Linked DNA regions of Variovorax paradoxus. The protein of the gene in region 1 binds, or shares a complex with, the protein of each later gene. Links are inferred from orthologs where the notes say so. Each region holds a gene or a part of one and is shown in the gene's direction. Other genes may lie near its edges.

Region 1 (3,286 bases):
GAGCGCTTCAGCACCGAGCAGGTCGACCGCTTCTGCGACAGCCTCAAGCTCTTCCGCCTCGGCTATTCGTGGGGCGGCCCGATCAGCCTCGTCGTGCCCTACGACATCGGTTTGATGCGCGACGCCAGCGTCGCCCGCTGGCCGTACAAGGGCACCCTGGTGCGTTTCTCGGTCGGCCTGGAAGACGTGGACGACCTGCGTGCCGACCTGCAACAGGCATTGCTGCAGATGTAAGCAAAGCGCCGGGCCCGGGCCGTCGCCGGGCTGGGGGTGCACCGTTATCGCTTACAGTAGGCCGAATCGCAGTCACCCTGACTGCCTCGCCTGAAGGAAAAGCAGTGGCAACACCCAATTACGGCTACGAGAAGCGTCAGAAAGAGCTGGCCAAGAAGAAGAAGAAGGAAGAAAAGCTTCGAGAGAAGGCGAACCGCAAGCTCAGCCCGAGCAGCGACGGACTGGCGCCCGGAGATCCGGAGACCGACGTGGCATCGCTCGAGCGCGATCCCCCCACGGTGCCCGAGCTGCCGACCAAGAACGGGTGATTGCCCGTTTCCCGCACCCCCGGACATAGAAAAGCCGCAGCAGGCGAAGGCCTGCTGCGGCTTTTTCTTTGATCGCGCCAGACGCGATCAGGGCGGCTACTTGGGCAGCAGCTTGCGCAGCTCCGGCCAGACGTTGTCCAGGATCTGCGGCTGCGCCGCGGCGGTCGGGTGGATGCGATCGGCCTGGAACAGCGTCATGGCGTCGGGCGCATCGGCCACGCCCTTGAGCAGGAACGGCACCAGCGCCGACTTCGTCGTGCCCGCCACCTTCGCGAACACAGCCTCGAAGCGCCGCGTGTAGTCGCCGCCGTAGTTCGGGGGCACCTGAATGCCGACGATCAGCACCCGCGCGCCCGCGGCCTGCGCGGCCTTGGTGATCTGCAGCAGGTTGTCTTCGGTGTTCGAGAGCGGCAGGCCGCGCAGGGCGTCGTTGGCGCCGAGCTCCAGCACCACGTGGCTGGGCTTGTGCTGCGCCAGCAGGGCGGGGAAGCGGGCGCGCCCGCCGGAGCTGGTGTCGCCGCTGATGCTGGCGTTGACCACCGAGGCTGCGATCTTCTGCTGCGCAAGCCTTTTTTCCAGCAAGGGTACCCAGCCTTCGCCGCGCTTGAGGCCGTACTCTGCGCTCAGCGAATCTCCGAGCACGAGGATCACCGGCTTGCCGGTCGATGCCGCCTGCGCCTGGGCCGCAGCACCCGTCCATGCCCCCGCGCTGCCGAGCGCGGCGGTGGTCAAGATAAAGTCACGTCGATTCAAAACGAAAAGCCTTTCATGTCCCAACCTCCGTCTGATGCCATTGTCGCCGTCGAGCATGTCTTCAAGTCCGTCACCGACTCGGCCGGCACGCTGGACATTCTGCAGGACATCCATTTCACCCTGGGCGCGCGGGAAACCGCCGCCATCGTCGGCGCCTCGGGCTCCGGCAAGAGCACCTTGCTGTCGATCATTGCCGGACTCGACACGCCCACGCGCGGCACCGTGAAGCTTGCGGGCGACGACATCTTCGCCATCGACGAGGACGAGCGCGCCGCGCTGCGCGCCCAGCGTGTGGGCTTCGTGTTCCAGAGCTTCCAGTTGCTGGGCAACCTGAGCGCCCTCGAAAACGTCATGCTGCCGCTGGAACTGGCCAACCGCAAGGACGCGCGCAAGGCCGCCACCGAGATGCTGGGCCGCGTCGGCCTGGGCCAGCGCCTGGGCCACTACCCCAAGGTGCTGTCGGGCGGCGAGCAGCAGCGCGTGGCGCTGGCGCGGGCCTTCGTGGTCCAGCCGGCCCTGCTGCTGGCCGACGAGCCCACCGGCAGCCTCGACTTCGCGACCGGCGAGCAGGTCATGAAGCTGATGTTCGACCTGAACCGCGAACTGGGAACCACGCTGGTGCTGGTCACGCACGACCGCAGCATCGCCTCGCAGTGCGAGCGGCGCATCACCATCGAGGCCGGGCGCGTGGCGCTCAACGAAAAGACACCGGAATCGACCGTCGCCCAGGCCGCCTGAGTCCGTAGAAAGACAGCGCCCGGCTCCCGCGGCGCTCCCCTGAACACGAGGAGAGTTCATGACCCAGCTTCCCCCCGAAGCCATTGCCGCGCTGGAGCGCGGCAACCTGATCGAGGCCATCAAGATCGTGCGCGATCGCACCGGCATGGACCTCAAGTCGTCCAAGGAAGCCGTCGAGCGCTATGCCAACAGTGGCGCGCTCATCACCGGCGCGCCGGCCGATTGGCAGGAAGGCGACTGGGGCCGGGGCGAGGCGGCCGCCGAGACGGGCAACGGCATGCAGGGCAACGGCCCCGCCGCGGTGCCGGCGGCCGCACTCGCAGCCCTGGCGCGGGGCCAGAAGGTCGAGGCCGTGCGCCTCACGCGCGAGGCCACCGGCCTGGGCTTGGCCGAGGCCAAGCAACTCGTCGAGGCGCACCAGAACCCTGCCGTGGGCGACTTCGGGCACCTGCCGTCGAGCGCGGCGGTGAACCCGATGGCCGAGCCGGGCCGGGTGACGGGCGGCGGCTTCAAGTGGCTGCCGGTCATCGTCGTGCTGCTGATCGCGGCCGCGGCGTGGTCGTATTTCAAGGGCGCCTGAGCGCATGATCGTTCCCCAGTTCTGGGCCGAAGGCCGCATCCAGGAGCGTGTGGGCAGCCAGCAGTTCACCGTGCGCCGTTTCGGTTGGTCCGACGACAGCCCGTTGGCCGCACAGGCCCATGCCGACCAGCGCACCCGCGAGGCGTTCGACCGCATCGTGGTGGGCGGCGAAAAACTGGAGCGCCGCGAGCGCAAGCTGGCCTACAACGGCGCCAACGGCATGCCGATCCGCGAGGAGATCGTCGAACGCCAGGGCGACACCGTCGTCACCCGCAACGGCTACGGCGCGCGCTGCCTCAACACGCCCGACGTGCTGTTCGTCGATGTCGACTTCGAGGGCCCAGGCTCACGCGGCAGCGCACGCGGGTTGACGGTGATCGGCGCGGCATTCATCGGTGCGCTGGTCGCGGGCTACGCCACGCGCTCGGCGATGGCCGGCGTGGCCGCCTTCATGCTGGTGGCGGCCTTCGGCTTCTGGCGCGCCCACAAAGAGGGTCTGCCCGCGGTCGAGGACAAGAGCGATCCGCTGGCGGGTGCCCGTGCGCGTGTCGAGCGCTTCATCCACCAGCATCCCGACTGGCACCTGCGCCTGTACCGCACGCCGGCCGGCCTGCGCGTGCTGGCGATGCACGATGTCTTCGCACCGTCCGACGCCGCCGTGACCGACGCGTTC
Region 2 (3,493 bases), 2.3 Mb from region 1 along the record:
GGTCGCGCGTGCCGCTGCTCGACAACGTGATCGCGATGGCGGCCGGTGGGCTGGTCACGGGGGCGTCGGGGCGCAACTGGGCGGGCTACGGCGGCGACGTGCAGTTGCACGAAGGCTTGCCGGCGACGGCGCAGGCGCTGATGACCGATCCGCAGACGTCGGGGGGCTTGCTTGTGAGTTGCGCGCCTGAAGTGGCCGAGGCGGTGCTGGAGATCTTCCGGAAGGAGGGCTTCGGGCAGGCGGCGGTGATCGGGCGCGTCGAGGCCGGCGCGCCGGGCCTCGTCGTGCTGCCGTAGGGCCCCGTGTTTCTCCCTCCCCGCTGGGGAGGGCAGGGGTGGGGCAAGCGGCGTTCGATCCGGCACGGCCCTCGTGCGAGCGCCGCGTGCCCCATCCCAACCTTCCCGGGAGGAAGGAGCAAGACAAGGGTCCGGGGCGCCCTGTATTTCCCTCCCCTCTGGGGAGGGCAGGGGTGGGGGCCAGCGGCATTCGATGAGGCACAGCCCTCGTGCGAGCGCCGCGTGCCCCCATCCCAACCTTCCCCCGGGAGGGGAAGGAGCAAGACAAGGGCAGAGTTCCAGCGCGGCACAAATAACCCTTGAGTCCGCCAGTGCCGGTAGGCGTCGGCTATCGTTCGCGCCTATGAATGCTTCCCTTCGCCTTGGCTGGCGCACGCTCTGGCGCGACCTGCGCGCCGGCGAGCTGCGCCTCTTGATCGTGGCCGTGGTGCTGGCCGTGGCCGCGCTCACGGCGGTCGGCTTCTTTGCCGACCGGCTGCAGGGCGGATTGCAGCGCGACGCGCGCCAGCTGCTGGGCGGCGACGCGGTGATCGTGAGCGACAACCCGACGCCCGAAGCATTCATCACGCAGGCCCAATCGCTCGGCCTTGCGGGCACCGGCACCTTCGGCTTTCCCACCATGGCGCGGGCCGAAGAGGCGCAGGGCGGCGCCAGCAAGCTCGTGGCCCTGAAGGCCGTGACGCCGGGCTATCCGCTGCGCGGCAACCTGCAGACGGCCACCACGGCCGAAGGCGCGGGCACGGTGACGCGCGACGTGCCGGCCTCGGGCGAAGTGTGGGTCGATGCCTCGCTGCTCGACTCGCTGGGCCTGAAGGTCGGCGACACGCTGCTGCTGGGCGACACCGGGCTGCGCGTGGGCCGCGTGATCACGCTCGAGCCCGACCGGGGCGCGGGCTTCATGAGTTTTTCTCCGCGCGTGATGCTCAACCAGGCCGACGTGGCACGCACCGGCCTCGTGCAGCCGGCCAGCCGCGTGGGCTACCGCTACGCCGTGGCGGGCGACGATGCCGCCGTGAAGCGCTTCAGCGACTGGGCCGAGGCGACCATCAAGAAGGGCGAACTGCGCGGCGTGCGGCTCGACTCCTTCGAGGGCGGCCGGCCCGAGATGCGCCAGACGCTCGACCGCGCCGAGAAATTCCTGAGCCTCGTCGCGCTGCTCGCGGCGCTGCTGTCGGCCGTGGCCGTGGCGCTCGCTGCGCGTGGCTTCGCGGCCAGCCACCTCGACGACTGCGCGATGCTGCGTGTGCTCGGCCAGAGCCAGCGCACCATCGCCGCGGCCTATGCCTTCGAGTTCGCCATGATCGGCACCGTGGCCAGCGCCATCGGCGTGGCCATCGGCTTCGCCGTCCACTATGTGTTCGTGCTGCTGCTGGCCGGGCTGGTCGAAACCGCCTTGCCCGCTGCCACGCTGTGGCCCGTGGCCTTCGGCCTGGGCATGGGGCTCACGCTGCTGTTCGCCTTCGGCCTGCCGCCGGTGCTGCAGCTGGCGCGCGTGCCGCCGCTGCGCGTGATCCGCCGCGACGTGGGCGGGCTCAAGCCTGCATCGCTCGCCGTGTTGGGCATCGGCGTGGCGGGCTTTGCGGCGCTGCTGATGGCGGCCAGCAGCGACATCAAGCTGGGCCTCATCGCGGTCGGCGGCTTTGCCGGTGCCGTGGCCGTGTTCGCGCTCCTGAGTTGGCTGGCGGTGAAGGTGCTGCGCCGCAGCGTCAACGAAACGACTGCGCCGCGCTGGCTGGTGCTGGCCACGCGGCAGATCTCGGCGCGGCCGGCGTACGCCGTGGTGCAGGTCAGCGCGCTCGCCGTGGGCCTGCTGGCGCTGGTGCTGCTCGTGCTGCTGCGCACCGACCTCGTCGCGAGCTGGCGCAAGGCCACGCCGCCCGATGCGCCCAACCGCTTCGTCATCAACGTGATGCCCGAGCAGAGCGACGCGTTCCAGAAGACGCTGCGCGACGCGGGCGTCGCCAAGTTCGACTGGTACCCGATGATCCGCGGCCGGCTGGTTGCGATCAACGACAAGCCCGTGACGCCCGACGACTACACCGAGGACCGCGCCAAGCGCCTCGTGGACCGTGAGTTCAACCTGAGCAACAGCACCGCCGCGCCCGCGCACAACGCCGTCACCGCCGGCACCTGGACGCCCGAGGCGAAGAACGAGGTGAGCGTGGAAGAAGGCCTGGCCGAGACGCTGGGCCTGAAGCTCGGCGACACCCTGCGCTTCGACATCGGCGGCATGCAGAACGATGCGCGCATCACCTCGCTGCGCAAGGTCGACTGGGGCTCGCTGCACGCCAACTTCTTCGTGATGTACACCGTGGCCTCGCTGGCCGATGTGCCCGTGACCTACATGGGCGCCTTCCGCGCGCCCGAGACGCGCGGCTTCGACAACGCGCTGGTGCGCAGCTTCCCCAACGTGACCAACGTCGACATGAGTGCCACCATCAACCAGGTGCAGCGCGTGCTCGACCAGGTGATCCGCGCGGTCGAGTTCCTGTTCGGCTTCACGCTCGCGGCCGGGCTGGTGGTGCTGTTCGCGGCCGTCACGGCCACGCGTGAAGAGCGTGCGCGCGAATTCGCCGTGATGCGCGCCGTGGGCGCGCGCGCCAGCCTGCTGCGGCAGGTGCAGCGCGCCGAGCTGATCGGCGTCGGCCTGCTGGCGGGCTTTCTCGCGAGCATCGTCGCTTCGGTGATCGGCTGGGGGCTGGCGCGCTACGTGTTCGAGTTCACCTGGACCGCGTCGCCGCTCGTGCCGGTCGCGGGCGCGCTGGCCGGTGCGGTGCTTGCGCTGGCGGCGGGGTGGTGGGGCTTGCGCGATGTGCTGCGCCGGCCGGTGGTCGACACGCTGCGCCGCGCGGCCGAGTAGGGCCGCACCGCGACAGGCTCGTACAGTTTTTTTCTTCCGCGATCGGCAGGACGGGGCCGGGGATGCAATACATTCCCCGGCCCCGTATCCAATTCAGAAGAGAAATTCCTGCATGCGCTTGGCGTCATTCCAGATCACCAACTATCGCTCGATCCACGACAGCGGCTCCATCGATTCCTCCCAGATCACCGCGATCCTCGGCCGAAATGACAGCGGCAAATCGAACCTGCTGCGCGCGTTGCACAGCCTGAATCCGACCGACGGGCTCACGGCACTCAGCCCCATCAAGGACTTTCCGCGGCACCGCCGCCTCGACGAATGCACCGACGACACCCCC

What was found.
Region 2: the proteins of GFK26_RS22340 (region 1) and GFK26_RS33190 are in contact, whole or in part, in a cryo-EM structure (PDB 9GE8), measured with the Escherichia coli proteins. The link is inferred for Variovorax paradoxus from one-to-one orthologs.

Annotation. Positions count from the first base shown.
Region 1 is NZ_CP045644.1:4,849,356-4,852,641, forward strand. Bases 266-3,171 are described here. They hold GFK26_RS22340 (ABC transporter ATP-binding protein), read left to right. Parts: upstream 266-1,310; coding sequence 1,311-2,033; downstream 2,034-3,171. Other genes in these bases: GFK26_RS22330 (hypothetical protein), read left to right, coding at 339-542; GFK26_RS22335 (arylesterase), read right to left, coding at 639-1,274; GFK26_RS22345 (ribosomal protein L7/L12), read left to right, coding at 2,092-2,613; GFK26_RS22350 (hypothetical protein), read left to right, coding at 2,618-3,171. In the rest of the region: GFK26_RS22325 (PLP-dependent transferase), read left to right, coding at 1-234; more of GFK26_RS22350, read left to right, coding at 3,172-3,286.
Region 2 is NZ_CP045644.1:7,138,414-7,141,906, reverse strand. Bases 285-3,397 are described here. They hold GFK26_RS33190 (ABC transporter permease), read left to right. Parts: upstream 285-639; coding sequence 640-3,156; downstream 3,157-3,397. Other genes in these bases: GFK26_RS33185 (AAA family ATPase), read left to right, coding at 3,269-3,397; selD (selenide, water dikinase SelD), read left to right, coding at 285-296. In the rest of the region: more of selD, read left to right, coding at 1-284; more of GFK26_RS33185, read left to right, coding at 3,398-3,493.